Regions from separate parts of the Lysobacter terrae genome, predicted to be linked through region 1. Evidence: predicted binding sites of a transcription regulator. Region 1 holds the regulator's gene; the other holds the start of a gene.
What was found. Region 1 encodes HrcA, which represses chaperone genes, less so after heat shock. Its sites were predicted from a motif close to TTNGCACTCNNNNNNNNNGAGTGCNAA; they were not measured.

Region 1 (15,230 bases):
ACCCATCCGCGTCTGCGGATCCTGGGTCTGCTGGAACAGGCCAAGCCGCGGCACATGACCGCCGAGGATATTTATCGCCACCTGCTCGAGCACGGCGAGGACATCGGCCTGGCGACGGTGTATCGGGTGCTGACCCAGTTCGAAGCGGCGGGCCTGGTGCTCAAGCACAATTTCGAAGCCGGGCAGTCGGTCTACGAGCTGGACCGCGGCCACCACCACGACCACATGGTCGACGTGGACACCGGCAGGATCACCGAGTTCGAAAGCCCCGAGATCGAAGAACTGCAGCGCAAGATCGCCGCGCAGCACGGCTACGAGATCGAGGAGCACTCGCTGGTGCTGTACGTGCGAAAAAAGCGCTGATGAGCTACATCGAAAAAGCCCGCCATCTGGCGGGCTTTTTTCTCTTTCGGAGTCACTCGACGTCCGCCAGCAACCGTTTCGCCGCCGCTCTCGCTTCCCGCGTCATCTCTACGCCGCCCAACATCCGCGCCAGCTCTTCCTCGCGCTGTTTCGCGTCGAGCGATTGCACCGCGCTCTGCGTCACGCCTTCGCTCGCCGCCTTGCTGACCCGATAATGCGCATGGCCTTGGGCGGCGACCTGGGGCAGATGGGTGACGCACAGCACCTGCCGGCTGGCGCCCAGCGCGCGCAGCTTCTGGCCGACGATCTCGGCCACGCCGCCGCCGATGCCGGAATCCACTTCGTCGAACACCATCGTCGGCACCGCATCCATGCCCAGCGCGGCGACTTCGATCGCCAGCGAAACGCGCGACAGTTCGCCGCCGGACGCCACCTTGCGCAGCGGACGGGCCGGCTGACCGAGGTTGGCGGCGACCAGGAATTCCACGCGTTCGCCGCCGAGCGGATCCGGACGTTCGCTTTCGCTCGGCTCGAGTTGAACCTCGAAACGTCCGCCGCCCATGCCCAGTTCGGCGATCAAGGCGGTGGTGTCCTTCGACAGTCGGGTCGCCGCCTGGCGACGCTTGCTGCCGAGCGTCTCCGCCGCGGTACGCCAGCGCGTACGGGCCTGGGCGATGACCTCATCGAGTTGCTGCAGGCGCTCGTCGGCGCCGCGCAGCCGGGCCAGTTCGTCGGCGATCGCGTCGCGCTGGGCGGCCAGTTGCTCCGCCGGGACGCGGTGCTTGCGCGAGAGTTCGTGGAGGCGGCCGAGCCGGCGTTCGAGCTGGGCGAACGCGTCCGGGTCCACGTCCAGATCGCTGCGCACGCGGTCCAGCAGCGCGAGCGCCTCGTCGATCTGGATCGCGGCGTTGTCCAGCATCGCGTCGACTTCGTTGAGCCGCGGTTCGTGCTCGGCCACGCGCTGCAGTTCGCCGCGGACGTGGTGCAGCGTGCGCGACAGGGAAGGGCTTTCCTCGCCGCCCAATTCCGACACGGCGTTGTCGCAGGCCGCGATCAGGCCCGCGGCGTGCGCGTGACGGCGATGATCGGTTTGCAGCTTCGCCAGTGAATCCGCGTCCAGGGTCTCGCGATCGAGCTCGGCGAACTGATGCTCAAGCCAACCGATGCGATCGGAAACATCGCCCTGCGCCAACAAGGCGTCGCGCTCGCGCAGCAATTCGCTCCATGCCTTGGCGGCGGCGGCGACCGCGGCCAGTTCGCCGTCGGTGCGCCCGTAAGCATCCAACAGGGCCAGTTGGCTCGAACGCGCCAGCAGGGCCTGGTGTTCGTGCTGGCCGTGGATCTCCACGAGCAGGCCGGCCAGTTCCGTCAGCTGCGTGACCGTCGCCGGGCGCCCGTTGATCCAGGCGCGCGAGCCGCCGTCGGCGCGGATCACGCGCCGGATCTGGCAGCTGGTCTGGCCGTCGCCCTCGTCCAGTTCGGCCTCGCGCAGCCAGGCGAGGGCGGGGGAGGCGTCGTCCAGGCTGAATTCGGCGGTCAGTTCGGCCCGTTCGGCGCCGTGCCGGACCACGCCGCTGTCGGCGCGCAGGCCGGAGAGCAGGCCCAGGGCATCGACGAGCAGCGACTTGCCGGCGCCGGTTTCGCCGGAAATGACGGTAAGGCCCGGGCCGAAATCCAGTTCGGCGCTGCGGACGACGGCGAAATCCTTGATGGCTAGATGCGACAGCATGGATCGATTGTAAGCGGGGCGCATTGCCGGGATGGAGGGCGGGGAGGGCCGCCACCTGTAACCGTGGCGCGTCTCACAAACCGAAACGGAGTTGGCTTGGCGTGCACCTCCCGCCTTGCGCCGGCCCCCGGCCGGCTTTATATCGCCCGCATGAGCCGCTCACCCGCCGACCTCGCCAGCCTCGATCCGCGCGCGCGGCAATTGCTGCGCACGCTGATCGGCCGGTACATCCAGAGCGGGGAGCCGATCGGTTCGCAGACCCTGGCCCGGCATGCCGGCCTGGACGTGAGCGCGGCGACCATCCGCAACATCCTCGCCGACCTCGAGGAAGTCGGCCTGCTGAGCGCGGCGCATGCGTCGGCCGGGCGGATTCCCACCGCGCAGGGCTATCGCCTATTCGTCGACTCGCTGCTGCAGGTCCGGCCGCTGCCGGAGGGCGAAGTGGCGCGGCTGCGCAGCGAACTGCCTTTGGGGTCGGGCACGCAGGCCTTGCTGGGCAGCGCCTCCGAGCTGCTGTCGGCGATGACCCACTTCGTCGGCGTGGTCAGCGTGCCGCGGCGCGAGCAGTTCGCGTTCCGCCGCATCGAATTCGTACCGCTGGACGCGCAGCGCGTGCTCGCCATCCTCGTGTTCGCCGACAACGAGGTGCAGAACCGGATCATCCAGACGCGCCGTCCCTACGACACCGGCGAACTCGAGCGCGTCACCAACTACCTCAACACCCATTTCGCCGGGCGCACCCTGCCGGACATCCGCGCCCACCTGCTGCACGAGCTGCGCAATGCCCGCGACGAGATGGAGCTGCTGCTGGCGCAATCGGTCGAACTCGCCGAGCAGGTGCTGACCCCCGGCCACGACGACATGGTGCTGGCCGGGCAGACCCGGCTGATGGGGGTGCAGGAGCTGTCCGACCTGGACCGCCTGCGCGAGCTGTTCGAAGCCTTCGCCCGCAAGCGCGAGATCCTGCAACTGCTCGAACGCACTGTCCGCGCGCCGGGCGTGCGCATCTTCATCGGCGAGGAAACCGGCCTGGCCCCGCTGGAAGGCATGTCCCTGGTGACCGCGCCCTATGCTGCCGGCGGCAAGGTGCTGGGCGTGCTGGGCGTGATCGGGCCCAGCCGCATGGCCTATGACCGCGTGATTCCCGTGGTCCAGGCGGCGGCCGAAGCCCTGGGCGCGGCGATCCAGTCCGACAGCTCGCCTTGACGCGGCGTCATGCGGGCGTGAAGTCGAGCGCCTGAACCCAGGCGCTTGAATCGCCAGCGCGCCGGCCCCATTGCTGCCCAGAGCGCACTTGGCGCAATGCAGACCCACGCACGATGACGACCGAACCGATGCAAGAAGCGACAGGCGAGAATGCCGCCATCAACGATCCCAATCCCCAGCCCGCGGAGCTGGAGGCGCTGAAGGCCGAAGTGACCCGGCTGCGCGAGGAATCCCTCCGCGAGCGCGCCGAACTGGAGAACCAGCGCAGGCGCCTGGCCCGCGACATCGAGATGGCGCGCAAGTTCGCCAACGAGCGCTTGCTGGGCGATCTGCTGCCGGTGATCGACAGCCTCGAGGCCGGACTGGCGGTGAAGGCCGATACCGCTCAGCACCTGCGCGAAGGCATGGAGCTGACGCTGCGGCAGCTGCTGAAAGTGGCGACGGACAACGGCCTGGTCGCCGTGGACCCCACGGGTCAGCCCTTCAACCCCGAACACCATCAGGCCATGAGCATGGTCGACGGCGCGGGCCACGCGCCCGGCCACGTGGTGCAGGTCTACCAGAAGGGGTGGCTGCTGAACGAGCGGTTGCTGCGCCCGGCCCTGGTGACCGTCAGCAAGCACGACTGATTCGAGAGGCCGATTTGCGATATCGATCCGCGCCAAACCCTTGAACGGCGCAAAGCGATCCCCCAGATAGCGCACATCGGCGGTACGCACCGCCACCGAACACAAGCTTAGATTCGCGAGGAAACACCAATGGCAAAGATCATCGGCATCGACCTGGGCACGACCAACTCGTGCGTGGCGATCATGGAAGGCGGCAAGGCCCGCGTCATCGAAAACGCCGAAGGCGATCGCACCACGCCGTCGATCGTGGCGTTCACCAAGGACGCCGAAGTGCTGGTCGGTGCCTCGGCCAAGCGCCAGGCGGTGACCAACCCGAAGAACACCTTCTACGCGGTGAAGCGCCTGATCGGCCGCAAGTTCACCGACGCGGAAGTGCAGAAGGACATCGGCCTGGTCCCGTACACCATCACCCAGCATGAAAACGGCGACGCCTGGGTGGCGACCGCCGACGGCAAGAAGATGGCGCCGCAGCAGATCTCGGCCGAAGTGCTGGCCAAGATGAAGAAGACCGCCGAGGCCTACCTGGGCGAGACCGTCACCGAAGCGGTCATCACCGTCCCGGCCTACTTCAACGACAGCCAGCGCCAGGCGACCAAGGACGCCGGCAAGATCGCCGGCCTCGACGTCAAGCGCATCATCAACGAGCCGACCGCGGCCGCGCTGGCCTACGGCATGGACAAGAAGGGCGGCGACCGCAAGGTGGCCGTGTACGACCTGGGCGGCGGCACCTTCGACATCTCGATCATCGAGATCGCGTCGGTGGACGGCGAGATGCAGGTCGAAGTGCTGTCGACGAATGGCGATACCTTCCTCGGCGGCGAAGACTTCGACAAGCGCGTCATTGATTACCTCGTCGACGAGTTCAACAAGGACCAGGGCATCGACCTGCGCAAGGATCCGCTCGCCCTGCAGCGCCTGAAGGACGCCGCGGAGCGCGCCAAGATCGAGCTGTCGTCCTCGCAGCAGACCGAAGTGAACCTGCCGTACGTGACGGCCGACGCTTCCGGTCCGAAGCACCTCAACATCAAGCTGACCCGCGCCAAGCTCGAAGCGCTGGTCGACGACCTGGTCAAGAAGACCATCGAACCGTGCCGCGTCGCGTTGAACGACGCCGGCCTGCGCGCTTCGGACGTCTCCGAAGTGATCCTCGTCGGCGGCCAGACCCGCATGCCGAAGGTGCAGCAGGCGGTGACCGACTTCTTCGGCAAGGAGCCGCGCAAGGACGTCAATCCGGACGAAGCCGTGGCCGTTGGCGCCGCTATCCAGGGCGGCGTGCTCGCCGGCGACGTCAAGGACGTGCTGCTGCTCGACGTGACCCCGCTGTCGCTGGGCATCGAAACCCTGGGCGGCGTCTTCACCAAGATCATCGAGAAGAACACCACGGTGCCGACCAAGGCCTCGCAGGTCTTCTCGACCGCGGAGGACAACCAGTCCGCCGTGACCGTGCACGTGCTGCAGGGCGAGCGCGAGCAGGCCCGCTACAACAAGTCGCTGGCCCGCTTCGACCTGGCCGGCATCGAGGCGTCGCCGCGCGGCATGCCGCAGATCGAAGTGTCGTTCGACATCGACGCCAACGGCATCGTCCACGTCACCGCCAAGGACAAGAAGACCGGCAAGGAACAGAAGGTCGAGATCAAGGCCGGTTCGGGCCTGTCCGAGGACGAGATCGCGAAGATGGTGCAGGACGCCGAAGCGCACCGCGAAGAGGACAAGAAGTTCCACGAGCTGGTGCAGGCGCGCAACCACGCCGACGGCCTGATCCACGCCGCGCGCAGCGCGATCAAGGAGCACGGCGAGAAGGTGCCGGGCGACGTGATCGGCCGTGCCGAAGGCGCGATCGCCGAACTGGAAACCGCCATGCGCGGCGACGACAAGGCGCAGATCGAAGCCAAGTCGAAGGCGCTGGAGGAAGCCGCGCAGTCGCTGTTCGCCGCGGCGTCCGCCGGTCAGCCGGGCCCCGACATGGGCGCCGCCGGTGCCGCGGGCGGTACGTCGCAGGACGACGTGGTCGACGCCGAGTTCACCGAAGTCAAGGACGACAAGAAGTCCTGAGGCCCTGCGCGACTAGGCGATAGAAAAGACGACGGGCAGGCCAAGGTCTGCCCGTCGGTATTTGGAAGCACTGAGGAATTACGGCAAGGGCGATGAGCAAGCGCGACTACTACGAAGTCCTGGGCGTGGCCCGCGACGCCAGCGAGGAAGACCTGAAGAAGGCCTACCGCCGCTGCGCGATGAAGTACCACCCGGACCGCAATCCCGGCGATCACGCCGCCGAGGCTTCGTTCAAGGAGTGCAAAGAGGCTTACGAAATGCTGTCGGATACGGCCAAGCGCCGCATGTACGACCAGCATGGCCATGCCGCGTTCGAACACGGCATGGGCGGCGGCGCGGGTGCCGGCGCCTACGCCGACATGGGCGATATCTTCGGCGACATCTTCGGCAACATCTTCGGCGGCGGCGCCGGTGCGCGCGGACCGCGACGCGGCGCCGACATCGGCTACGTGATGGAGCTGACCCTGGAAGAGGCGGTCGGCGGCGTCGACAAGCCGATCGAGATTCCCACCCTCGACGAATGCGAGACCTGCAAGGGCACCGGTTCCTCCGACGGCAAGCTGGAGAACTGCGGCACCTGCCACGGACGCGGTCAGGTGCGCTTCCAGCGCGGCATCTTCTCGATGCAGCAGACCTGCCCGCACTGCGGCGGGCGCGGCAAGATCATCAGCAGCCCCTGCGGCGACTGCCATGGCCAGGGCCGCGTGGAGCGCACCAAGCACCTGCAGGTGAAGATCCCCGCGGGCGTCGACAACGGCGACCGCATCCGCCTGGCGGGCGAAGGCGAAGCCGGACCGGCCGGCGCGCCGCCCGGCGATCTCTACGTCGAAGTGCGCGTACGTCCGCATGAGATCTTCGAGCGCGATGGCGACGACCTGCATTGCGAAGTACCGATCCGTATTTCCCAGGCAGCGCTCGGCGACGTCGTTCGCGTGCCGACCCTCGATGGCGAGGTCGAACTGCGCATTCCCGCCGAAACCCAGACCGGCCGGCAGTTCCGCCTGCGCGACCGTGGCGTGAAGTCGGTGCGCAGCCGCGCGCCGGGCGATCTGTATTGCCGCGTGGTAGTCGAGACGCCGGTGAACCTGACCCCCGAGCAGCGCGAGCTGTTGGAGAAGTTCGAAGGCACCTTCGTCGGCGACGGAGCGCGCAAGCATTCGCCGCGCACGTCCACTTTCATTGACGGGTTGAAGGGCTTCTGGGATCGCGTCACTTCCTGACGGCCTGCTAGCATCCCCCGGGTTCCAACTCACTCGGGGATAGATGCATGAAGCGGAGGATCGTTTCGATGGCTAGCGGCCATGCTGTGGCTAGCTGTCGGTGTCGCGGTGGCGGCAGATAAGGCCGAAGCGCCTGAGCTGTTTCTCAAGACAGAGCGCTACAACATCGACTACACCGTCAACGCCGATGGTTCGTACGTCGAAACCCGCGAATGGGCGATAAAAGTTCTGAAAGAACAGGCGGTCGACTATCTGAAGTCGACGTCGATCAGCTACAGCACCAGCATCCAGAAGGCGGATGTGCTTGCCGCCTATACCCTGAAGGCGGACGGCCGACGCATCGACGTCCCCAAGTCGGGATTCCAGGTGCAGACCAACGGCGGCAAGGGCGATGATGCCCCGGCGTTCTCCGATATTACTTCGATGACCGTGTTGTTTCCGGAGCTCGCTGTCGGCGACACGGTGGTCTTCCAGTACCGTCTAACTGGTGGCGAGCCGATGTTCGACGGGCATTTCTCGGTCATCGACTACTTCGATCCCACGGCGTACTACGAGAATGCCCGCGTCCGCATCGACGCGCCGGTGTCGTTGTGGACGCAGCAGCGCTCCTGGGGGCTCAAGGAGGTTCGCAACGAGCAGAAGGGCGACCGCCGCATCGTCGAGTGGACCTGGCAGAACCGCAACCCGACCAAGAGCGAGCGCAAGAACTGGTCGGTATTCGAGGCAGAGCAGATGCCGGGCTTCGCCTATTCGACTTTTCGCGATTACGGAAGCATCGCCGAAGCCTATGGCCTGCGGGCGACCCCCAAGGCGGCCGTGACGCCGCGCATCCGCAAGCTGGCGGACGAGATCGCGGCGGGGCGCAAGGGCGAACGCGACACCGCGCGAGCGCTGTACGACTGGGTCGCCACCAACATCAGCTATGGCGGCAACTGCATCGGTCTGGGCGCCGTCGTTCCACGCGACACGGATTTCGTGCTCGACAACCGCATGGGCGACTGCAAGGACCATGCAACGCTGCTGCAGGCGCTGCTCAGCGCGAAGGGCATCGCCAGCCAGCAGGCGTTGATCAATGCCGGAAATTCGTACTCGCTGTCCAAGGTTCCCGTCGTGTCCATGGTGAATCACGTCATCACCTACATTCCTTCCTTGGACCTGTACCTGGATTCGACCTCGTCCGATACGCCGTTCGGCATGTTGCCGCCGGTTGACGTAGGCAAGCCGGTGCTGCTCGTGGGTGGGCAACGCGAGGGCGCGCGCACGCCGTCCAAGCCGGTCGGGGGCGACCGCCAGCGCATGCGTGCCACGCTCAAGGTCCATGCCGACGGCTCGATCTCGGGCGACATGGACGTGGCGGTCGAAGGCACGTATGCCGCGCTGTCGCGGGCGGCGCTGCGCGACGTGACCGACGAGCAGCGCAAGGACATGGTGAAAAACTACTTCCAGGGGTTCGGCCGCGAGGCCTCGGGCAGCGTCGAGTGGGACGATGCCAAGCCGCTGCTGCCCAGCCATGGCTATCGCGCCCATTTCGACGTCAAGGATGTCCTGCCGGTGCCGGGTGCCTTCTCCGTGCGCGCCCCGTTCTTCAGCATCGCTGGGGTCGAGCGGTTTGCATCGCAGGCCAACTTGGAGATCGACGACAAGTTCGACACGGCCTGTACCAGCGGCTACACCGACGAGGAGTACCGCTACGAGTTCGCCAAGGAGCTGAAGGTGCTCGCGGTACCGCCAGACGTGTCCTTCTCCGATGAGGCCGTGAGCTACAACGCCCACTACGAGCTCAAAGACAACGTGCTGACCGTGCGGCGCGTACTGGACGACCGCACGCCCGGTCCCATCTGCACGCCGGCGTTCAACGCCAAATACAGCGAAGCGATGAAGAAGGTCCTGGCCAATCTCAAGGCCCAGGTCATGTTCGCCGCGCAATGAGCGTCGGGCAGGGGCACGGCGTGAACGCCGTTCCCCTGCCGAAGATCCGCCGCTACTGGCGCCGCAGTTCGATCGTCGCCACCAGCGGTTCGGCGCCGGCGGTGGGTTTGCCGCCCGGAACGAAGGTGACCAGCAGCGACTTGCGCGCATTCTGCGTGCCGCTGTGGGCGAGGTTCTTCAGCAAGTCGGTCACGTCGAAGCTGTAGAAGTTTTCGCCCAGCGCATCGCCCATCGCGCCGTTGCCGTGGTCGTGGAATTCGGCGTCGAAGAAGTTGATCGTGCCCACGTAGTTCGACGCCGCCGGCGTGCTCGCGCCGCGTCCGGGCCGCAGGTAGACGTGATAGAGCACCTCGGGCTGCTTCCACACGTGCAGGTTCTTCAGCACCAGGTACAGGCGCTTGCCGCTGGCGGCCGGATCGAGGCCGAGCACTTGCGTATCCGCTGTGCCGACCGCGGGCAGCAGCGACACGCTGACGGCGCGATCGCCCAATTCTGCCGCGCGATCCGATAGCGCCATGCGTTCGGAATGCGCCCCGATCGACGCCGGCGACATCATCGTCTTGGCGGAGGTAGTCGCAGCCGTCAGTTCCGTGCCGTCGGGCGCGATGAAGCAGTCGTAGGTGTAGCCCAGCGGCAGCGTGTCGAAGTAGTCCTTCAATCGGCCGGTCGTGCGCACGCCGTGTTCGTCGGCGAAGGCGAAGGCCTTCGACGCCCACGAGGCGGTGTCCGGGTTGGCGCCGCCGTTGCGGTTCCAGCTCGCCCACATGCGATCGATGCTCGAATGGTGCACCCAGAACAGCGGATCGCGGCCCGCGTACGGCACCGCACCCATGTTCTTGGCGTTGCCGACCAGCACGTGGATCTTGCTGTGGATGCCCGAGTCGATCGCGCGGCAGAAGCCCTGCACGGCGTCGACCGAGCTGTAGTTGGGCTTGCCCATCGCCGCGCTGATGTCCATCGCGTCGCCCGCCTGGTTCTTGTGGATGGGCTGGCCGGTATTGGCGAGCGTGGTTCGATCGGGGCGATACAGCGATCCGAACACGGCATCGCCTGCCATGCGGAACTGCGCGGGCAGGATGCCGCGCTTGCTCGCGTCGTAGGAGGTGTAGTCCCAGTAGGGCAGGGTGAAGTCGGGCCGCTGGCTGACCTGACGCACGATGCGCTCGAAGAAGTAGACGAACATGCGGTGCCAGGGCAGGAAGTGGTTGGCGTTCTGCCCGGCATGCGACTGGCAGGTGTTCCACACTTCGTTGGCCAAGGTGCTGCGCGTCGTGGTGTCGGTGCCGAAGATGCGGCTGATCTCGTCCGCTTTGGTGGTCGCGCCATCGACGAAGTGCGTGTACCACTGCCATAGCCAGCTGGACGTGTCGTCTTCGGCCATGCCCTTCATGGCCGTCACCGCCTGGGCGAAGACCTGCAACATCGCGATTCCCTGCGGACTGGCGGCGTCGTAGCGCACCAGCGGCTCGATGGCAAAGGCGCCGCGCGGCGCCCACATCAACAGCGGCGACACGGCCAGGCCGCTTACGAACTTGCGACGGGACAGGGATATCACGGGGCGTTGCTCCAGGGGGCGGATGAACTCGGGGGAATGGATGAGCAAGAACGGAAGCGCCGGCACGATGGAGCCGGCGAAACCGCCCGCCGAGTACAACGTCCCGAGCGTGATTGCCCGGGCAACGCGCAGCAGCGCGTACATCAAGGTTTCACCGTTGTGAACCCGCCATCACGAGGCGATGCTGACTGGGCAGTTCGCGCGCAACGCGTTAGCCTTCACGTATGAACGACACCGTCCGCATCCTCATCCACGGCGCTTCCGGTCGCATGGGCCAGGCCCTGCTGCGACTGGCGAGCGAACGTCCGGATCTCAGCGTCGTCGCCGCCGTTTCGCGCAAGGTCGAATCACGCGCCATCGATGGGATTGCGCAATTCGCTGCCGGTGAGCTGGGCGGCGTCCCCGATTTCGATGTCGCCATCGACTTCAGCCTGCCCGAAGGTTTCGACGGCATCCTCGCGGCATGCCGGACGCGCGGCGCGGCGCTGGTGTCCGGCACGACCGGACTTGACGCAGCTCAACAAGAGGCGCTGCGTGGGGCGGCCACTGCGATACCGGTGTTGTGGTCCGCGAACTACAGCCTGGGCGTGGCCGTACTCAACGAACTGGTCGAGCGCGCGGCGAAGGCCTTGTCCGGCTGGGATTGCGACATCGTGGAATCGCACCACGTCCACAAGAAGGACGCGCCCTCGGGCACGGCGCTGGCGCTGGGTGCGTCGGCGGAGCGGGGTGGGGCGCAGCCGCGGTATGCCTCGCTGCGCGCGGGGGACATCGTCGGCGAGCACCTGGTCCAGTTCACCACGTTGGGGGAGCGCATCGAGCTGGTCCACCGGGCGACGAACCGCGACATCTTCGCCCGTGGCGCCCTGCATGCAGCGGCGCGACTGGCGGGGCGGCCTGCCGGCGAATATCGCCTCCGCGACCTGCTCGACTGAGCCGATGGAATGTGACCGAGCGCACGTTCCGGCAGTCGGGCCCCTCGGCCGACGAGCGGAGCCGGCCAGCTTCATGAACTACGTCACCATGCTGTCCAACGGGCCGGATAGGATGTCGTCTGAACCGGGGGACAATGCATGACAATGCAGGGAGATTCATTCCCGGCAGGAAGCCGAGATCCGCAACTGCTTTTGGCTGCCATGCAGCGGATCGGCCAGGAGCAACTGGGCCTCGCGCTCGAGCGCATCCTGCGCCGCGCGGACGATTATCTGTTCGACAGCAGCAGCAACGGCGCGGGCGCCGAACTCACCGCGCTGCGCGATCTGCGCCGTGCGCGCACCCAGATCGCGCAACGATTCGATCAATCCATCGCCGGCGGCTTCCGCAAGCTGCAGGACGCGCCCATGGCGGTGCGCGGGGTCGATGTCTCTTCGCTGAGCCTGGTGACCGACGAGTTGCTGGAAGAGCAGCTCGCCACCGAGCAGGTCATCGATGGCCTGGGGCGCTATCACGCACCAGCGCTCGAATTGCTCGACAAGCGCCTGGCCGCGCTGACCGAACGGCCGATGCTGGCCGCCGGCGACAATCCGGTCGGCCCCAAGTTCCTCGCCGAAGCGATGGGGAATTCCTTGAAGGCGCTGGACGTCAGCACCGGCGTCCGCATCGTCGTGTACAAGTTCTTCGAGCGCGAACTGTCGACGGCGCTGGCGCCGCTCTATGACCGCTTGAACGCCGGCCTGGTAGCGGCCGGCATCCTGCCGCACATCAAGCCGACCAAGCGCGCCGAACCGCTGCCGCATCCGGCCCAGCCCGCCGAGGCGGTGCAGTCCGCCGATGCGCAAACGGTCGCCGTCGCCAATGCCGTGGCGACGCAATTCGGCATGACCGGCCCCGGCGACCAGGCGATGTTCTCGAGTCTGCTCGGCCTGTTGCAGTCCTGGCGTCAGGCGATGCATCCGGGGCGCGTGGCCGAGGCCGGCACGGCGCCCAGCATGAGCACCGCGGACGTGATGCAGGTGCTGTCGCTGCTGCAGCACGAGCCGCCGCGGGCCAGCGAATTCGGTGCGTCCGATTCGCGCGTGCCGACGGCCGAACAACTGCGCCGCGACCTGCTGTCCAGCGCCCGCCGCATGGGCATGGGCGGCGAGAACCTCACGCTTTCGAACGTGGACGAGGACGCCGTCGATCTGGTCGGCATGCTGTTCGACGTATTGCTGGACGAGCGCCATTTCGAAGCCGACGTGCGCGGCAAGATCAACCGGCTGCTGGTTCCCTACATCAAAGTCGCGGTCAAGGACCGCCGCCTGTTCCTGTACAAGGCGCATCCGGCGCGCCGCCTGCTCAATGTCGTCGCCGAGGCCAGCGAAGGCAACCGCGGCGAGAGCCCGCAGGAACGCGAGCTGATGGCGCGCGTGGACTCGACCATCGATCGTCTGGTGGCCGAGTTCAACGAAGACATCGCCATCTTCGAGACGCTGGAGCAGGAACTGCGCTCCTTCATGGAGCAGCACCGCAAGCGCATCGAAGTCACCGAACGCCGCGCCGCCGAAACGCAGCGCGGCAAGGAGCGCCTGGAGCAGGCGCGCGAGGGCGTATCCGTAGATCTGGCGGTAAGCCGCGATACGCGCGAACTGCCGCCGGCGTTCGATACCTTCATCAACCAGTTCACCGCGCACCACCTGGCCCAGGTCGTGCTGCGCGAGGGCAAGGACTCGCCGCGTTACGGCGAGGCGATCAATGCGGTCACCGCGCTGATGGTCAGCTTCGACCATGCCGAGCTGGGCGTCCCTTACGATCGCCTGCCCGAACTGCCGCGCGATGTGCTGCTTTCGATCCTGCAGAGTTCCGGCGTGCTGGGGCAGGCCGCGGACGAGATGGTCACGGCCTTGCAGCGGACGCTGCAGCGCGTATCGGCAGGCGAGAACGTCACGGCGATCGCCGAGCAGTTGCCGGTCTCTCCGTTGCCGACCGCGAGCCAGCCGGCGGCGCCGGATCCTGCCGAAGTCCAGTTGGTCCCGGGTAGCGAAGGTTTCGATTTCGAACCGGCCATGGCCGAGCGCATGCGCGCGCTCGAAGTCGGCACCTGGATTCAGCTCACCAGCGAGAGCGGCCGGGTCGAACCCGCCAAGGTCTCGTGGGTCAGTCCGATCTCCTCGCGCCTGCTATTCGTGAACCGGCGCGGCATCCGCGTGCTGGTGGCCTCCGCCGAAGAACTGGCGGCGATGGCGAAACTGGGCCGCGTGCAGTTGCGCGAGACCGGCTCGGCGTTCGACGACGCCATGCATCAGGTGATGGGCAAGCTGAAGGCGACGGCTCCTCTCGCGGACAGCGACGTCCAGTCCGACGGGCCCAAGAGCGCGACGGCCTAGGCTTTTGCACGTCATCCCCGCGTAGGCGGGGATCCAGCGACTTTGGCTTTTGTCTGTGTTGGTTGAAGAGCCGCCGGCTTCGGCAGGACGCGCTACCCGACGGGACGGGGGTGCTCCGCCCCTCCGGACGGCATCCCTGCCTTTAGTCGGGGCCGCGGACCATCCTGGTCCGCTCTCCGCACCCCCATCCCATCGGGCAGCGCTTACCGCGAGCGTGCAGATCGCCGCTTCGGCGAAAGACAGCAATTTCCGCTTCCTTCTTTGCTTCGCTTTTTTGCCAAAGCGCCTGAGATGTGTGAGGGGCAGGCGGTGCCGGTGGGGTAGGCGTGACTGTCAGCGGCATGGATGCCGCTGACAAGCCTCCATGGACGGATTCACGGCGTGTCACGACTACCCCACCGGCGCCGCCTGCCCGCCCGCGATGCCCACGCCTTTGCTCTGCGTCGCGCGTGAAGGCAGTAAATCGCCGGACATCATTTGCGCTGGCGTAATGGCGACCGCGCCGCTACAATTCCCGCTCGCCTGAACCCCGCCCGTCGGACCGGTACTGACCCGAGTCCGCGGCTTGCTGCAACCTGCGTTTGGCCAAACCGCCAAATCAGGGCTGCCGGCACGGCGGGGTCAGTCCCCCCAGCTGCCAAGGCGATCCCCGTGACCCAACCCGCAATCCTTGCACTCGAAGACGGAACGATCTTCGAGGGCATTTCCGCAGGCGCGCCCGGCCTTTCGGTCGGCGAAGTGGTGTTCAACACCGCCATCACCGGCTACCAGGAAATCCTCACGGATCCCTCCTACGCCCGCCAGATCGTCACCCTGACCTATCCCCATGTCGGCAACACCGGCATGACCGACCAGGACGACGAAGCCAGCCAGGTCTGGGCCTCCGGCCTGATCGTGCGCAACGTGCCGCGCCGCCCGAGCAACTGGCGCAGCCAGATATCGATGCCCGAATGGCTGGTCAAGCGCGGCATCGTCGCCATCGCCGATATCGATACGCGCAAGCTGACCCGCTTGCTGCGCGATACCGGCGCACAGAACGGCGCGCTCATGGCCGGCGACATCAACGTCGATGCCGCGCTCGAAGCCGCACGCAAGTTCCCCGGCCTCAAGGGCATGGACCTGGCGAAGGTCGTGACCACGCCGACCGCCTACGAATGGACGGACGGCCAGCTCGACCTGGACAACAACGTCTTCGTCCACGCCGATCCCAAGTTCCACGTCGTCGCCTACGACTTCGGCGTG
Region 2 (15,230 bases), on a different contig from region 1:
CGGCCGCAGCGATGATCTGCGCCATGTTGAGGTAGCTGTCGGTGGACGGCGCGGGACCGATGCACACCGATTCGTCGGCCATGGCGACGTGCTTGAGGTTGCGGTCGACGGTGGAATGCACCGCGACCGTACGGATGCCCAACGCGTGGCACGCGCGCAGGATGCGCAGCGCGATTTCGCCACGGTTGGCGATGACGACTTTATCGAGCATGGATGTTTCTCTTTCCGCTTACCCGATGACGAAGAGCGGCTGATCGAATTCGATCGGCTGGCCGCTCTCGACGAGCACCTTGACGATGGTGCCGGCGACGTCGGCTTCGATCGGGTTGAACATCTTCATCGCCTCGATGATGCCCAGCGTCTCGCCCTGCTTGACCGACTGGCCCTGGGTGACGAACGCCGGCTTGTCCGGGGACGGGGAGGCGTAGAAGGTGCCAACCATCGGCGCGCGCACGACATGGCCCGGCGGCAGGTCAAGGCTCGGCTTGGGCGACCCGCCGCTGGCGGCTTCAGTCGGGCCCTGCATGGGCATCGCCGGCGCAGCAGCGACGGCGGGGGCCGCCTGCATGATGGTCGGCGCGGCCATGGCGATGCCCTTGGGCGTGCGGGCGAGGCGAACCGACTCTTCGCCTTCCTTGATCTCGATTTCGGCGAGGTTCGACTCTTCCAGCAGGTCGATGAGTTTCTTGATCTTGCGCAGGTCCATGGTGGGCCTCTGGGTACTTTGAAAGGAAAAAGGAGAGCGCGGCGGGCGTCGGTCAGCCCAGCCGCGCCAGTGCGGCGTCGAGCGCGTAGCGGTAACTGTCGGGCCCGAAGCCGGCGACGACGCCGACAGCGAGATCGCTGAAGTAGCTGGTGTGGCGGAACGGTTCGCGCGTATGCGGGTTGGACAGGTGCACTTCGATGAAGGGGATGGCGACCGCCGCCAGCGCGTCGCGGACCGCCACGCTGGTATGGGTGAACGCCGCCGGGTTGATTACGATGAAGCGGGTGCCGTCCTCGCGCGCGGCCTGAATGCGGTCGACCAACGCGTGCTCGGCATTGCTCTGGAAACTGGACAGTTCGTGCCCGGCCTTCTGCGCGAGCTCTACCAGATAGTCGTCGATCTGGGCGAGCGTAGTCCGCCCGTAAACCTCGGGCTCACGCGTGCCCAGCAGGTTCAGGTTTGGGCCGTGCAGGACCAGCAACTTGGCCATGGCAGGGAGCGGGTCCGGAGTCGAAGGCCGGGAGTGTGGCCCAAGGCCACGAGCCTGTCCAGACGTTCGCTACCGTATCGGCGAAGTTGTAGGGAGTTAAGCAGTTGTTGGAGCGGTCACTCTAAACCTGCGACCGGGTTGGCGATTTCATCGCGTCCAGGGGTCGATTTCGCCGCTATCGAAGGGGCCGATCTTCTGTTTGAGCACGCGCCCGTGCGCATCCAGCAATACGGAATAGGGCAGCACGCCCTTGGGGTTGCCCAGGCGGACGCCGGCATCGCGCGGCCCCGGCGCATCGACCAGAACCGGATAGTTCACCGGAATTCGCTGCAGAAACATGCGCACGGCCTCGGGGTCGTCCAGCGCGATGCCGACCACTTGCGTGCCGTTCGCGCCCTGGCCGCGGGCGAAGCGATCCAGCTCCGGCATTTCGCGAACGCAGGGGCCGCACCAGCTGGCCCAGATGTTCACCAGCACGGGGCGACCGGCGTAGGCCTGCGGGACGGCGACTGGAGCGCCGTTCAGTGCCGGCACGGCGAAGGTGGGCACGATCTGGCCACGTTCGGCGATTTTCACGTCGGCGGGCGGCTTCGGCGCGGAGGCCGAGAGCGCTTCCTGGAGGGCGCGTTGGCCCACTTCCGTGCGCAGCAGCGGCCCGGGTCCGTTGCGCCAGAGCCCGACCGCCGCGCCCAGTCCGCCGGCGAGCACGGCGACCAGCAGCAGCTTCGCCGTTGCCCCCGGCTTCTTCATCGCGCGGCGTCCTTGAGCGCTTCCTGCACCGAGGCGGTGGTCAGGACGACCGGCAGAACGGTGCCGTCGCCACCATTGCGGGGAAACACGACATACAGCGGCACGCCCACGGCCTTGTAGCGCTGCAGGAAGGCGGTCAATGCCGGATCGACGTCGGTCCAATCGCCGACCATGTAGACGGCATTGGCCTTGGCCATGGCATCACGGAAGCCGTCGCTGCGGAAGACCGCACGCTCATTCACCTTGCAGGTCACGCACCAGTCGGCGGTGACGTTGACGAAGACGATGCGGCCATTGGCGCGCAAGTCGGCCAGACGCTGTTCGGAGTACGCCACGGGCACGATGGACTCGTTGGGCGCGGCGAGTGCGGTCGCGGCGCTGGGTCGTGGCGTCGTATGGATGGCGTGCAGCGGCCAGATCAACGCGAGTGCGGCCAAGGCCGCAGCGACCATCGCCCAGCGATGCCCGGTAGTGCGCGCGCGCGTCCAGGCCCAGGCGGCGAAGGCGAGTAGCACGGCCGCCAGCAACCACCAGCCCATCGCGTCCACGCCGCGCTGACGGGCGAGCACCCAGGCCAGCCACGCCGCGGTCAGATAGAGCGGGAAGGCGAGCGCCTGCTTGAAGGTCTCCATCCACGCGCCGGGCCGTGGCAGGCGGTGCGCCAGCGCCGGGACGAAGCCGATCACCAGGAACGGCAGCGCCAGGCCCAGGCCGAGCACCAGGAAGACCAGCAGCGCGTTCGCGGTAGGTGCGAGGAACGCCCAAGCCAGCGCCGGTCCCATTAGCGGCGCGGTGCAGGGCGTCGCCACCACGACCGCGAGCACGCCGGTAAAGAAGTCGCCCAGCGGTCCGCTCTTCGTGGTCAGGGCGTGGCCCATGCCGGTCCAGCGTCCGCCGACGTGCCACACACCCGACATGCTCAGGCCCAGGCCGAACATCAGCAGCGCCAGCAGTGCGACCACCAGCGGCTGCTGCAGTTGGAAGCCCCAGCCCAGCGCGAGCCCCGCCTGACGCAATCCGAGCGCGAGCCCGCCCAGCAGCAGGAAGCTGAGCAGGACACCCGCCGTGTACCAGAGCGCGTGCTTGCGCGCGCGCGCCGGATCTTCGCCGTTGCCCGCCAGCGACAGCGCCTTGAGCGACAGCACCGGCAACACGCACGGCATCAGGTTGAGCACCAGACCGCCGAGCAGAGCGAACAGCAGTGCCGAGAACAGGCTCAGATCATTGCCGCGCGGGGCAACGGCGGTGTTGCCCGGCGGCGGCGCGGTTTGCCGTGCCACGTTGTCGGTTTGCGGATTGGCCGGCGCAGTCGATGCATTCGGCGCCGACTCGCCTACCGCCGCGGCAGTCGTCGCGGTCGTGGCAGCGTCGATCGGCGTGACCTTGCCGGTCGGAACGTCGAGCGTTACCGCGCGCGTCATCGGCGGATAGCAGATGCCGTTGGTCTGGCAGCCTTGGAAGGTCGTGGTCAGCGTCAGCTTCGCCGCATCCGCGCGCGTGCGCTGCAACGGCAGCGGCACATCGACGGCATCGAAGTACACGATGACGTCGCCGAAGTGCTCATCGTGATGGCGTACGCCCGGTGGCCATTTCGCCCGACCCGGCGCGATGCCGGCTTTCGTCGCGGCCGCGTCCAATTTGAAGGAGGTCTTGTCGCGATACAGGTAATAGCCCTGCGCCGGAGTGAAGCGCAGCAGCAAGGTATTGCCGTCGCCGACGATCGCTTCGAAAGCGAAGGCTTGCTCGGGCGGCAACGGTTCGGCATCGATCGCGGCGCTGCCGGGCTTGCCGAGCAGGCCGCCGGCCAGCGGCACACCGCGCGCGGTGTTGTTGCCGAAGGCGACTACGGGTTCGTCCTGCGTCGCGCTCGGCGCAGTTGCGCTCGCCGCCGCGCCCGGCAGTGCAACCGTGATGATGCGCGTCTGCGGCGGATAGCAGATGCCGGCATCGGCGCAACCCTGGTAGCGCACCTTCAAGGTGGTGCTCGCGGCCTGCGCCTTGCCGGGCAGCACCACGGTCAGCGCATTGCGATAGGTCTCGACGCGGCCGAAGTATTCGTCTTCATGCACCGCGCCCGCGGGGATCTGCGGTGCGCCGGCGGCGAACCCGGCATCGGCCTGGATTCGCAATTGATGGCGGTAGAGGTAGCAGCTCGGCGCGATCTTCCAGTGCAGTTCGATGCGGTCGGCGCTCTTGGCCTCGGCGGAGAAGACGAATGCCTCTTCGACGGGCAGCAGATTGTCGCGGTCGGTGCACGACGGCGCCGCGGCCCAGGCGGGGGCGAGCCCCGAACAGAGCAACAGCAGCACCAGGGCGGGCAGGCGGAGCAGGCGCGCGGTACGCGCAAGGCGCAGAGAGAAAAGACTCATAGGGGCCAAGTGGATGAATTCAGGCGCGCGGGTCGGGCGTCGGTGTCGTTTCGGCCGCCACCCAGTCGAGATAGGCGGGCAGGCCGGAATGGACTTCGACCGCGATCAGTTCCGGCAGTTCGTAGGGATGCAGGGCACGCAGCCGAGCGGTCAGGGCGTCCAGACGATCGGCGGTGGTCTTGATCAGCAGCAGTACTTCGTCGGCCTGCTCGACCTGGCCCTGCCAGCGATACGTCGACTGCACGGCGGGCAGGCGATTGACGCAGGCGGCGAGGCGCTCGGTCACCAACGCCCGCGCGATCACGTCGGCGCTGGCTGCGTCGGGACAGGTGCTGTAGGCGAGCAGGACGGGCATCGGGCGATTGTACCGGCGGCGCCCGGCGCGACCGTTCCACCGGCGCAACGAAAAAGCCCGGCCATTTGCCTGGGCTTTTTCTTCGGTCACCCTGGCGACGGTCCCGCCGCGCCGCTTTAGCGGGCGCTGCCGATCTTGCGCCCGGTGCGCAGCGAGGCCAATTGCTCGATCACTTCCACCAGCGGCGCGCGCGATCGCGTGGGGGCGTCGCGAAAAGCGAGGATCAACCGCAGCTCGATCGGATCCTCGATCAGCAGCGCATCCGCGGCGGCGACCGAATCCAGCGCGGTGTCGCTCGACAGGCTCATCTTGCCGCGCCCAGTGGCGAGCCATTCGAACTGCACGCCGCAGGCAAGCGCGACCTCGCGCATGTGGGTCACGCTCGGGTGTTTGCCGTTGTTGGTTTCCCAATGGCTCACCGCGCTGCGCTGCACGCCGATCGCGCCGGCAAGGGCCGACTGGGAGAGGCCGGCGTGGCGCCGGGCGAGCCGAATCCGCTGCTGAGGGGTCATGGCAAGTCGCTCCGGAGTGAAATCGAGGCCGATTGTTACCGTAAGTCACTATGCCATCAAAAGACACCAAGCGCTGAGCGCCGCTGGTCTCCTAAACAAACGTTAAACCTATGTCTATCAATTGCTTAAGGTCGTGAAAGCCGCCAAAGCGATACCAATAGTAACCAAATGACTACGATTTCATACTGGACAAGGCGTTACCACGAGCACACATTGCCTTCCGTCCGGCACGGATGTCGGCGTCGACAAGAGGTCAGGTAAGGAGACGCGGCGCGGGAATGCGCCAAGCTGAGGACGGCCATCTCCAAACCGGAAAGAGCGCGAACCCCTGTCCGCGCTCTTTCTTTCTTTTTGGCCTCCCAAAGTCCGGACCTCCCCCGTCCGGACTTTTTTCTTTTCCGGCGCTTGAAAGCGCAAACCACGACCCCATCTGCTGGGCTGTCCCGGTTTTTCCGGGTCTTTCTATGTCCAGGTTTCTGGCACTCGCCGCAGGCGACTGCTAATTCCTGGAACTTTTTCCTAAACAATCAACCAGTTACGTGAGGGTTGCCATGAACATCAAGCCGCTGTTCGACCGCGTGGTCATCAAGCGCATGGAAGAAGAAAAGCTGTCCGCGGGCGGCATCGTGATCCCGGACTCCGCCACCGAGAAGCCGATCAAGGGCGAAGTCGTCGCTGTCGGCGACGGCAAGGTCTTCGACAACGGCAATGTCCGCGCCCCGAAGGTCAAGGTCGGCGACAAGGTCCTGTTCGGCAAGTACAGCGGCACCGAAGTGAAGCTCGACGGCACCGAATACCTGGTGGTGAAGGAAGACGACATCTTCGCGGTCATCGTCTGATCGCGCTCGCTTCCGCTTCTTACTTTTTTCGATTGAATTCTTTTTGAGGTAATCCGCAATGGCTGCCAAGGAAATTCGTTTCGGTGAGGACGCGCGCACCAAGATGCTGCGCGGCGTCAACGTGCTCGCCAATGCCGTCAAGGCCACCCTCGGCCCGAAGGGCCGCAACGTCGTGCTCGAGAAGAGCTACGGCGCTCCCACCATCACCAAGGACGGCGTGTCCGTCGCCAAGGAAATCGAACTGGCTGACAAGTTCGAGAACATGGGCGCGCAGATGGTGAAGGAAGTCGCTTCCAAGACCTCCGACAACGCCGGCGACGGCACCACCACCGCCACCGTGCTGGCGCAGGCGCTGATCCGCGAAGGCATGAAGGCCGTTGCGGCCGGCATGAACCCGATGGACCTCAAGCGCGGCATCGACAAGGCCGTGCACAGCGCCGTCGACGAACTGAAGAAGATCTCCAAGCCGTCGTCGACCAGCAAGGAAATCGCCCAGGTCGGCACCATCTCCGCGAACAGCGACGCCAACATCGGCGACCTGATCGCGCAGGCGATGGACAAGGTCGGCAAGGAAGGCGTGATCACCGTCGAAGACGGCTCGGGCCTGGAGAACGAACTCGACGTCGTCGAGGGCATGCAGTTCGACCGCGGCTACCTGTCGCCGTACTTCATCAACAACCAGCAGTCGATGCAGGCCGAACTGGACGATCCGTTCATCCTGCTGCATGACAAGAAGATCTCGAACGTGCGCGAACTGCTGCCGGTGCTCGAAGGCGTCGCCAAGGCCGGCAAGCCGCTGCTGATCGTCGCTGAAGAAGTGGAAGGCGAAGCGCTCGCCACCCTCGTCGTCAACACCATCCGCGGCATCGTCAAGGTCTGCGCCGTCAAGGCGCCGGGCTTCGGCGACCGTCGCAAGGCGATGCTGGAAGACATGGCCGTTCTCACCGGCGGCACCGTGATCTCCGAAGAAGTCGGCCTGCAGCTCGAGAAGGCCACGATCAAGGATCTGGGCCGCGCCAAGAAGATCCAGGTCTCGAAGGAAAACACCACCATCATCGACGGCGCCGGTGAACACACCGGTATCGAAGCCCGCATCAAGCAGATCAAGGCGCAGATCGAAGAGACCTCTTCGGACTACGACCGCGAGAAGCTGCAGGAGCGCGTGGCCAAGCTGGCCGGCGGCGTGGCCGTGATCAAGGTCGGTGCCGCCACCGAAGTCGAGATGAAGGAAAAGAAGGCCCGCGTTGAAGACGCGCTGCACGCCACCCGCGCTGCCGTCGAAGAAGGCATCGTCCCGGGCGGCGGCGTCGCGCTGCTGCGCGCCAAGGCGGCCATCGCCAACCTGAAGGGCATCAACGAAGACCAGAACCACGGCATCGCGATCGCGCTGCGTGCAATGGAAGCCCCGCTGCGCGAAATCGTCACCAACGCCGGCGAAGAGCCGTCGGTCATCCTCAACAAGGTGATCGAAGGCAAGGGCAGCTTCGGCTACAACGCCGCCACCGGCGAATACGTCGACATGATCGAGGCCGGCATCCTGGATCCGACCAAGGTCACCCGCACCGCGCTACAGAACGCCGCGTCGATCGCTGGCCTCATGATCACGACCGAAGCGATGGTCGCCGAGCTGCCGAAGAAGGACGAACCGGCGATGCCGGGCGCCGGTGGCATGGGCGGCATGGGCGGCATGGACTTCTAAGTCGCCTTTCACGATGTACAGGCTGCTCACGCAGCCGCTCCAAATGGAAAGCCCCGCAGCGATGCGGGGCTTTCTTTTTGCGAGATGGACAACGCGCCGTAGCGCCGGCTGGATTAGTTGTTGATCACATCCAGACGCCCATACAGACCGTGTTCCTCATCATCCGGTCCGGCGGCGAAGAACAGCGTGTTCACCGGCTGATTGTTGAGGCCGTTGCCGAACGCCATTCCCCACAGCCCATCGATCTGGATCTTGTGAAGGTTCCGGTCCAGCAGCTGGCCGAGGCTCGCGAAGGTCACCGGGTCGTACGCATTGATGCATCCGTCGCCGAAGTTGCCGACCAGCAGTGCGCCGCCGAAGTGGCCGAAACCGGCCGGCGCCAGGGCCACGCCCCAAGGCGCATTGAGCGCGCCGCGGGTGGCGACGCGCCGGATCAGCCGGCCCTTGGGTGTATAGACGTCGACATAGCCGCGTCCCGGTCCGGTCACTTCGTCGCTCATGCTCGGATCCTGCTTCGCATAGGTCACATAGATGTTGCCGCCGATCGCATGGATGCCGAAGGGCGCGTAACCCGCAGGAATATTGGGATCCTTGAACGCGCCGGTGGCCAACGTGACCGGATTGAAGCTACCGTCGAACACGTCTACCCGCGCATGGAAGAAATCCGCGGCGTAAAGCCGCAGACCGCTGCCATCTGCGCTGAGCGCGAGGCCCTTGTAGTTGGCGTGCGAAGCCGAACGATCGACGACGCGGACGGCATGAGTCAGATCGACGTTCGGTGCCCAGCCGGCGATCACGCCGTTCTCGGTGGCGAACATGAAGCGGCTGGGGCCGGATGCGCCGTTCTTGCTGACGATGAATTCGCTGGAGCCGCTGAAGACGATGCCGGTGGGTTCTCCGGGTTCGCTGCTGCCGGCGGGACCGGGGATCTGCACGATCAACGATTGCGGATTGCCGTTGCCGTCGTACAGGGTCGACACGCCCGCGTCGGCATCGGCGACCCAGACGAAACCGAAGGGGTTGAATGCGACGCCCCACGCGTTGATCAGATTCGGATCGGTGTGCGCGGCGGGGACCGCGCCGTCGGACACCAGATTGCGCTGCTGGAAGCGCACGCTGCCCTGGGCGTCGGCATTGGGCGCGGCGAGTACCAGGGCGGCGGCGAGAGCCAGGGGAGCGCCCAAGCGGGCGCAAAGATGGGCTAGCGACTTCATGGTCAGGCTCCTCATGAGAAATGCCGCGGCCCGGGCAACGCGCCGCAGCACCGGTCTATGCCGCGCATGCGGACTCTGGTTCACCCTCACGAAATCGATACACCCGGTGGCACCGTAGAGGCGCAGAATCCGTATCAACCGGCGGTGGCGCTGCAGGGCCGCCCGGTCGAGTGCGACGACTCGACCATTGAACCGGCCGCTACCGTCGAGGTATGCACGGATATGAATCTGATGGCCGCCACGCGATGGTCCGGGACGCGATCCGAAGCCGGTAAGACGCCGTCGCTGCGTGCCGTGGACGAAGCGGCCTTGCTCGGCCGTGTCGCCGCCGAGGAAATCGACGCCTTCGAAACGCTCTACCGCCTGTATTACCCGCGGCTCGCGCGCTTCCTGCACGGCATGACGCGGCGGCCGGCGCTGGTCGAGGAAGTGCTTGACGACACCATGCTCGTGGTCTGGCGCAAGGCGTACACCTACGATGCGACGTCCAAGGTCTCCACGTGGCTGTTCGCCATCGCCTATCGCCAGGCGCTCAAGGCGCTGCGTCGCGTCGACTGCGTGCTGGCCTTCGACGAAGCCGACATCGCCGAGCCGGCACAGTCCGGACCCGAAGGCGAACTGCAGCGGCGGCAATTGCACGCGCATCTGGACGGCGCCCTGGACGCGTTGCCGCCCATGCATCGCGCCGTTATCGAACTCACCTACTACCACGGCCACAGCTGCCGCGAAATCGCGGAAATCATGGGCTGCCCCGTGGCCACGGTGAAGACGCGCATGTTCCATGCGCGGCACAAGCTGCGGGCATTGCTCGACAGCGACCTCGATCGTGAAGTGCTATGAGCGGCCATGTCTTCCCGTTTTCGGCACAGACCCACGACGAGGCGCAGCGCCTGCTGCCCTGGCTGGCCAACGGCACCCTCGAGGCCGAGGAACGCACCTGGCTCGAACGCCACCTGGAAGCATGCGAAATCTGCCGCGAAGAGTTGCAGGAACTACAAGGACTGCGTTCCAACCGTGCGGCCGCCGCTGCCGAAGATGCGGCAGCGACCGGCAACGCGGACGCCGCCTGGCGCAAGATGCGCCGCAAGCTGACGCACGCGCAGCGCCCGCCTGCATGGGGTGAAGCGGTGCGTATGTACTGGCGTGGCGTGCCCGCCTGGTTCGCGGGTGCCGTGGCCGCGCAGGTGGTGTTGATGCTGGCGCTTGGGGTGCTGCTCTATCGTGCGCCGCCCGCGTACCACACGCTCACCAGTGCGCCATCCGCCGCCCGTGCCTCCGGCAATCTGATTATCGTGTTCGATCCGCAACTCAACGAAGCGCGCATGCGGCGCCTGCTCGCGGCCAGCAGTGCACGCATCGTCGATGGGCCGAACGACGCGGGCGCCTATGTCCTCGCCGTCCCGCCCGCCCGCATTGATAGCGTGCGCGATGCGCTGCGCGCGGCGCCGGGCGTGGTCATGGTCGAAAACCTCAGCACGGCACCGTCGCCATGATCCGCATGCTGCTGATGCTGTTGCTGGCCGTGTGCGGCATGGGCGTGGCGCAAGCCGCCGACGCTGATGAGGACGCACAACAGGGCGTGCAAGTCCTGCTGATGCTGCGCACGCCCACGCCGCATTACCGGCCCGATACCTATGGCGGTGCCTATCAGGCGCCGGGGCGGACCGCGCGACGCGCCCTGGCGCGCCGCCTGGCTCACGCACAGGGGCTGGCATTGCGCGAAGACTGGGCGATGCCGCTGCTGGGCCTGGACTGCTTCGTTCTCGACGCCGCCGATCAGGCCAGCGCCGCACGTGCGATGGTGGCGCTCGCACGCGATCCTCGCGTGGAATCGACGCAACCGTTGCAGCGTTTCCGCACGCTCGCCACGGCCGCGCCGCGTGCGCGAGGCGACCCCTTCTACCGCGCGCAACCGGCCGCGACCCGCTGGCATCTGGCGCAACTGCATCTGCGCACGACCGGCGCGGGCGTGAATGTTGCCGTCGTCGATACCGCCGTCGCCGCCCATCATCCGGACCTGCTCGGGCAGGTCGCGGTGCAGCGCGACTTCGTCGTCGGCGATGGCGTCGTCGCGCGCGAACACAAGACGGCAGAGCGGCACGGCACGGAAGTGGCCGGCGTGATCGCCGCGCGCGCCGACAACGGCCTGGGCATCGTCGGCATTGCCCCGCAGGCGCGCCTGTTGGCCCTGCGCGCCTGCTGGGAGCTCAGTGCGGACTTGTCCGAATGCAACAGTTTCACCCTCGCCAAAGCCTTGCAGTTCGCGATCGAACACCACGCCGACGTCATCAATCTCAGTCTGGCCGGCGCTCCCGATCCGCTGCTCTCGCGCCTGCTCGATGCCGCGCTGCGTCGCGGCATAGTGGTCGTCGCCGCGTTCGATCCGGGATTGCCACGCGGGGGCTTCCCGGCCTCGCATCCGGGCGTGCTGGCGGCGACGGACGTGCGCGGCGCCCATCCGACCGATGCTTACTGGATTCCAGCAGCGGGCACGCCCGCTCCGGTGCCCGACGGCGGATGGGCGCTGGTGGATGGCTCATCCATTGCCGCCGCGCAGTTGAGCGGTCTGGCCGCGCTGGCTCGACAGCGCGCCCCACGGATGAGTGCGGTGCAGCTGCGCGCCTGGATGCCGCAACGCTCGGCGGTCGATGCCTGCCTCGTCATCGGCCAGGCCGAGGATGCCTGCGTTTGCAACTGCACGATCGCCTCGGCGACCATGGTCACACCCCGGCCTTGAGTCGAATGCGTGTTGCGATGGCCGCGTTGCAAATGGGCCCGTTGCAAATGGGCAGTCGTGGCGCTCGCCATGCTCGTGGCTGCGCCCGCCTGCGCGCAGGTATCGGCCAGCGTGAGCGCATGGTCCGACTACCGCTATCGCGGCGCCTCGCTCAGTGATGATGCGCCGGCGCTGCAGGCGCACGTCGGCTACGACTTCGCCAATGACGCCTTTGCCGGCCTGCTGGTGTCGAGCGTCCGCGTCGACGAGTCCGGCAGCACCGAAGCGATGGCCCTGGCGTATGCGGGGCGGACCTGGTCGCTGCGCGGCGATTGGCACGTCGAAGCCGGCATTCAGTACGTAGCGTTCACCCGATCGAACGAGTACGACTACGCCGAAGCGTACGCGGGACTCGGCCGCCGCGATGCCAGCGTGCGGCTGCATTACGCGGACGACTACTTCGGTTACGGACCCGCCTGGTATGCGGAGTACGACCTTCGCCATGCCTTCTCCGAGCACTGGCACTGGACCGCGCATGCCGGCCTGCTGCGCAACGATGCCGGCGACGGCGCCAGGCAGCGGCGGGATGGCTCGCTGGGCGTGGGCCTGGTGCGCGGCGGCTACGAGTGGGAGTTGCTGTGGAGCGTGGCCCGTGGCGGATCGCCCATGCTCGCCTACTACGGAGTGCCTGGCTACGGTGCCGACGACGGGCCGCTGCTGCGCGTGACTCGCAGCTGGTAGCGCATTCAACTTCGATGCCGGTGCTGCGCACGGGCACGACTGTAACTTCTACCCAGGCTTGCCAAAGAGTAAAGCGAGCAGCTCGTATCGACGAGCGCGCCAAATACGCTGCAAGACAGGGAGAAGCCTCATGAAGCGTGAATTGACGGCAATGCTGTTTTTGTTGGTCCTCGCCCCGGCCGCCAGCATGGCCGCCCAGCACGGCGGTGCGGCGATCGAAGTCAAGCAGCTGGCGAGAGAAACCGGCCTGGACGTGCGGGATGTGCAGATGGTCCTGGGGGCACGCACCGCATTCGCTGCTTATCGGGTTACTTACGATCGGGTCGCAACGCGCTTCGAGCGGGCTGTTGGAAAGGAGCGCTACCGTGACCTGATGGCAGGACGCGAAGTCACCTTCGACGACGGCGTCCGCGTTCAGTTGGCCGAACGATAGGTAATCCGCGCATCTGCGCCGCCTGGACAAACAGACACGCAACGGCGCACCGCCCCCTCGCGGAGGCGGTGCGTTGAAGGTCACTGCTGTGAAACCTTCGCGCCCATCCCCGGCGCATGCGCGGCGTTGGTACGGCGCCGGCGCTTCGGCCACGGCAGCAGCATCGGCACCCGTCGCTGGTAATCGCGATAGGTGTCGCCATAGAGCGCGACCAGATCGCGTTCCTCCAGGAACTTCACCGCGACCAGGATGTAGCCGGTCGTCATCATCGCGAACAGCAGGTGGCCCAGCGTCATCGTCGGTGTAGCCCAGAACGCGACGAGAAAGCCCAGCATCAATGGATGCCGCACGATGCGATAGAAAGCGCGGGTTACGAACGGCTCGTCGATGGCGTGGCGCTTGCGGGCGTAGAACCACACCTGGCGCAGGCCGAACAGGTCGAAGTGGTTGATGACGAAGGTGCCGCTCAACACCAGCAGCCAACCCAGCGCGGATAGACCGTACAGCGCCCAGCGCAGAACGTCGGCATGCACGTCCCACACCGTCTGCGGCAACGGTCGCCATTGCCAGAACAGCAGGGCCAGCGCCAGGCTGCTGGCCAATACGAAGGTGCTGCGCTCGATCGGTTCCGGCACGAAGCGGGTCCACCAGCGTTTGAATGCCGGACGGGCCATGACGCTGTGCTGCACGGCGAACAGGCCGAGCAACGCCAGGTCGATGCCGAGCGCGATGAGCAAAGGTGAATCGGTGCCGCTGTCGATGTGCTTGAGTGGACCGAAACCGGCGACGAACACGATGGCGTACAGGAATGTCGCCAGGAATACCGCGTAACACGCGGAGCCGTAGAGCAGGGCAATGGGGCGGGACATGGCGGAAGCCCTCGATGGGTCAGCGGTAGAAGTACGGATCGAGCACCCGCACCTCGGTGATGCTCTCGACCGGCAGGTTGTTGTTTGCGGCCGCGCGGCGTATCGCCTCGGGTGTGGGGCCGTCGTAGACGCAGTACGTGCGGGTCTTGTCGGCGCTCACGTAGGAGTGGACCCAGGTCACCTCGTCCCGGGCGTTGGCCGCGACGACACCAAGGCAGGCCTGCGCGCCGTCGTCGTTCACCGGGATATGCAGGCCGGCGGGAAAAATGCGTTCGATCATGTAGCGGGGCATAGTCGTATCTCCAGCAGGATGGTTCGCGCGGCCCGCAGGCCGCGTGGAAGGTGCGCGTCGGGTTACTTGGCTTCCAGCGTGACCGGGACTTCGGTGACGGAATCCACCGGCAGATGGTTCGCGTCCGCGGCCAGGCGGATGGCGTTTTCGGTCGGGCCTTCGTAGATGCAGAAGGTCTTGGTGCGGTCGCCGTTGGCGAAGGACATCAGCCACTTCACGCCGAAGCGGGCATTGGTCTGGTTGACCTTGGCCTTGGTCGTGGCATCGAGGCCGTCGAGGGCGCCCTTGGGGAAGGAGCGCTGGACGACGTAGCGGTGATTGGGGGATGCGGTCGCATTGCCGGCCAGGGCCAGGCCGGACATCGCGGCGCCGTACGCGGCGATGCAGGCCAGCAGCAGCGTGGGCTTCATCGAGAAGGTTTTCATGGGGGTCTCCGTCGTTGGGGAGCAGCGGAATGCTGCGATCCAGAGGCTACGGAGACGGGTGCGGCGCGGCTTCGGCAGGCTTGCCCAGATTGCGCGCGGCGATTGCCTATTTTTGCGAGCCGGTTTTTTTCGAGCCAACCCCGGCGGCGAGCGCGGCGGCCATCGCCTCGGTCCGCGTGCTCACGCCGAGCTTGAGGAAGATGGCGGCGACGTGGTGGTCCACGGTGCGCACCGAGCGACTCAGGCGCTGCGCGATCTGAGCGTTGCGCAGGCCATCGCAGAGCAGGCGCAGCACTTCGATCTCGCGCGCGGTCAGTGCGTGCGGATTGGATTGGGTGGAGGCGCGCTGGCCGCGCGGCACACCGCGCACGCCGGATTCGCGCAGCTCCCGGCGCAAGCGGGCGGCCATCGGTGCGGCACCCAGCTGCTCGAATTGCGCCAGCGCGCTGCGTTGCGCGTCCGCGTCGCCTTCGGCCAGCGCCCGCGCTTCTTCGTAAGGGCACCCGAGCGCGCGCCACGCCGCTGCGGCTTCCTGCCACTTGCCGGCGAACTGCAACGCGAAGGGTTGCGGACAGTCCTCCGGGATTTCGCTTTCGATTTCCGCCTGATGAAGGTGATAGGCGATCTCCGCGGCGATCCAGCTGCGGTAATGGTGCTGCTTGCCCAGCGATACCAGCGGCGCGATCGCTTCGACACAGGCCGTGCGGTCGTCGCGCAGCAGCGCGGCCTCTATGCGCGAGACGACGACGGGGCCGATGCGCAGCAACGATTGTGTCGGCAGCGCGAATGCCAGCGCTTCGTCGAGCACCCGCACCGCATC

Region 2: the regulator HrcA is predicted to act here: its motif matches at 5,659-5,685, upstream of groES (co-chaperone GroES).

The regions. Positions count from the first base shown of each region.
Region 1 is NZ_BAAGSX010000001.1:940,951-956,180, forward strand. Features, by position in the region: gene fur (ferric iron uptake transcriptional regulator) at 1-363, shown strand, start outside; gene recN (DNA repair protein RecN) at 416-2,092, opposite strand; gene hrcA (heat-inducible transcriptional repressor HrcA) at 2,243-3,298, shown strand; gene grpE (nucleotide exchange factor GrpE) at 3,412-3,927, shown strand; gene dnaK (molecular chaperone DnaK) at 4,057-5,979, shown strand; gene dnaJ (molecular chaperone DnaJ) at 6,072-7,199, shown strand; gene ACYVJ8_RS04640 (DUF3857 domain-containing transglutaminase family protein) at 7,281-9,128, shown strand; gene ACYVJ8_RS04645 (tyrosinase family protein) at 9,181-10,683, opposite strand; gene ACYVJ8_RS04650 (hypothetical protein) at 10,724-10,846, shown strand; gene dapB (4-hydroxy-tetrahydrodipicolinate reductase) at 10,908-11,618, shown strand; gene ACYVJ8_RS04660 (DUF1631 family protein) at 11,763-13,988, shown strand; gene carA (glutamine-hydrolyzing carbamoyl-phosphate synthase small subunit) at 14,640-15,230, shown strand, end outside.
Region 2 is NZ_BAAGSX010000002.1:47,706-62,935, reverse strand. Features, by position in the region: gene accC (acetyl-CoA carboxylase biotin carboxylase subunit) at 1-211, opposite strand, end outside; gene accB (acetyl-CoA carboxylase biotin carboxyl carrier protein) at 230-706, opposite strand; gene aroQ (type II 3-dehydroquinate dehydratase) at 759-1,196, opposite strand; gene ACYVJ8_RS08220 (TlpA family protein disulfide reductase) at 1,344-1,946, opposite strand; gene ACYVJ8_RS08215 (protein-disulfide reductase DsbD family protein) at 1,943-4,315, opposite strand; gene cutA (divalent-cation tolerance protein CutA) at 4,335-4,670, opposite strand; gene ACYVJ8_RS08205 (helix-turn-helix domain-containing protein) at 4,787-5,182, opposite strand; gene groES (co-chaperone GroES) at 5,734-6,021, shown strand; gene groL (chaperonin GroEL) at 6,080-7,720, shown strand; gene ACYVJ8_RS08190 (TIGR03118 family protein) at 7,834-8,934, opposite strand; gene ACYVJ8_RS08185 (RNA polymerase sigma factor) at 9,001-9,774, shown strand; gene ACYVJ8_RS08180 (zf-HC2 domain-containing protein) at 9,771-10,427, shown strand; gene ACYVJ8_RS08175 (S8 family peptidase) at 10,424-11,671, shown strand; gene ACYVJ8_RS08170 (TorF family putative porin) at 11,741-12,391, shown strand; gene ACYVJ8_RS08165 (hypothetical protein) at 12,522-12,824, shown strand; gene mddA (methanethiol S-methyltransferase) at 12,905-13,693, opposite strand; gene ACYVJ8_RS08155 (DUF4242 domain-containing protein) at 13,713-13,985, opposite strand; gene ACYVJ8_RS08150 (DUF4242 domain-containing protein) at 14,048-14,410, opposite strand; gene ACYVJ8_RS08145 (ATP-binding protein) at 14,517-15,230, opposite strand, start outside.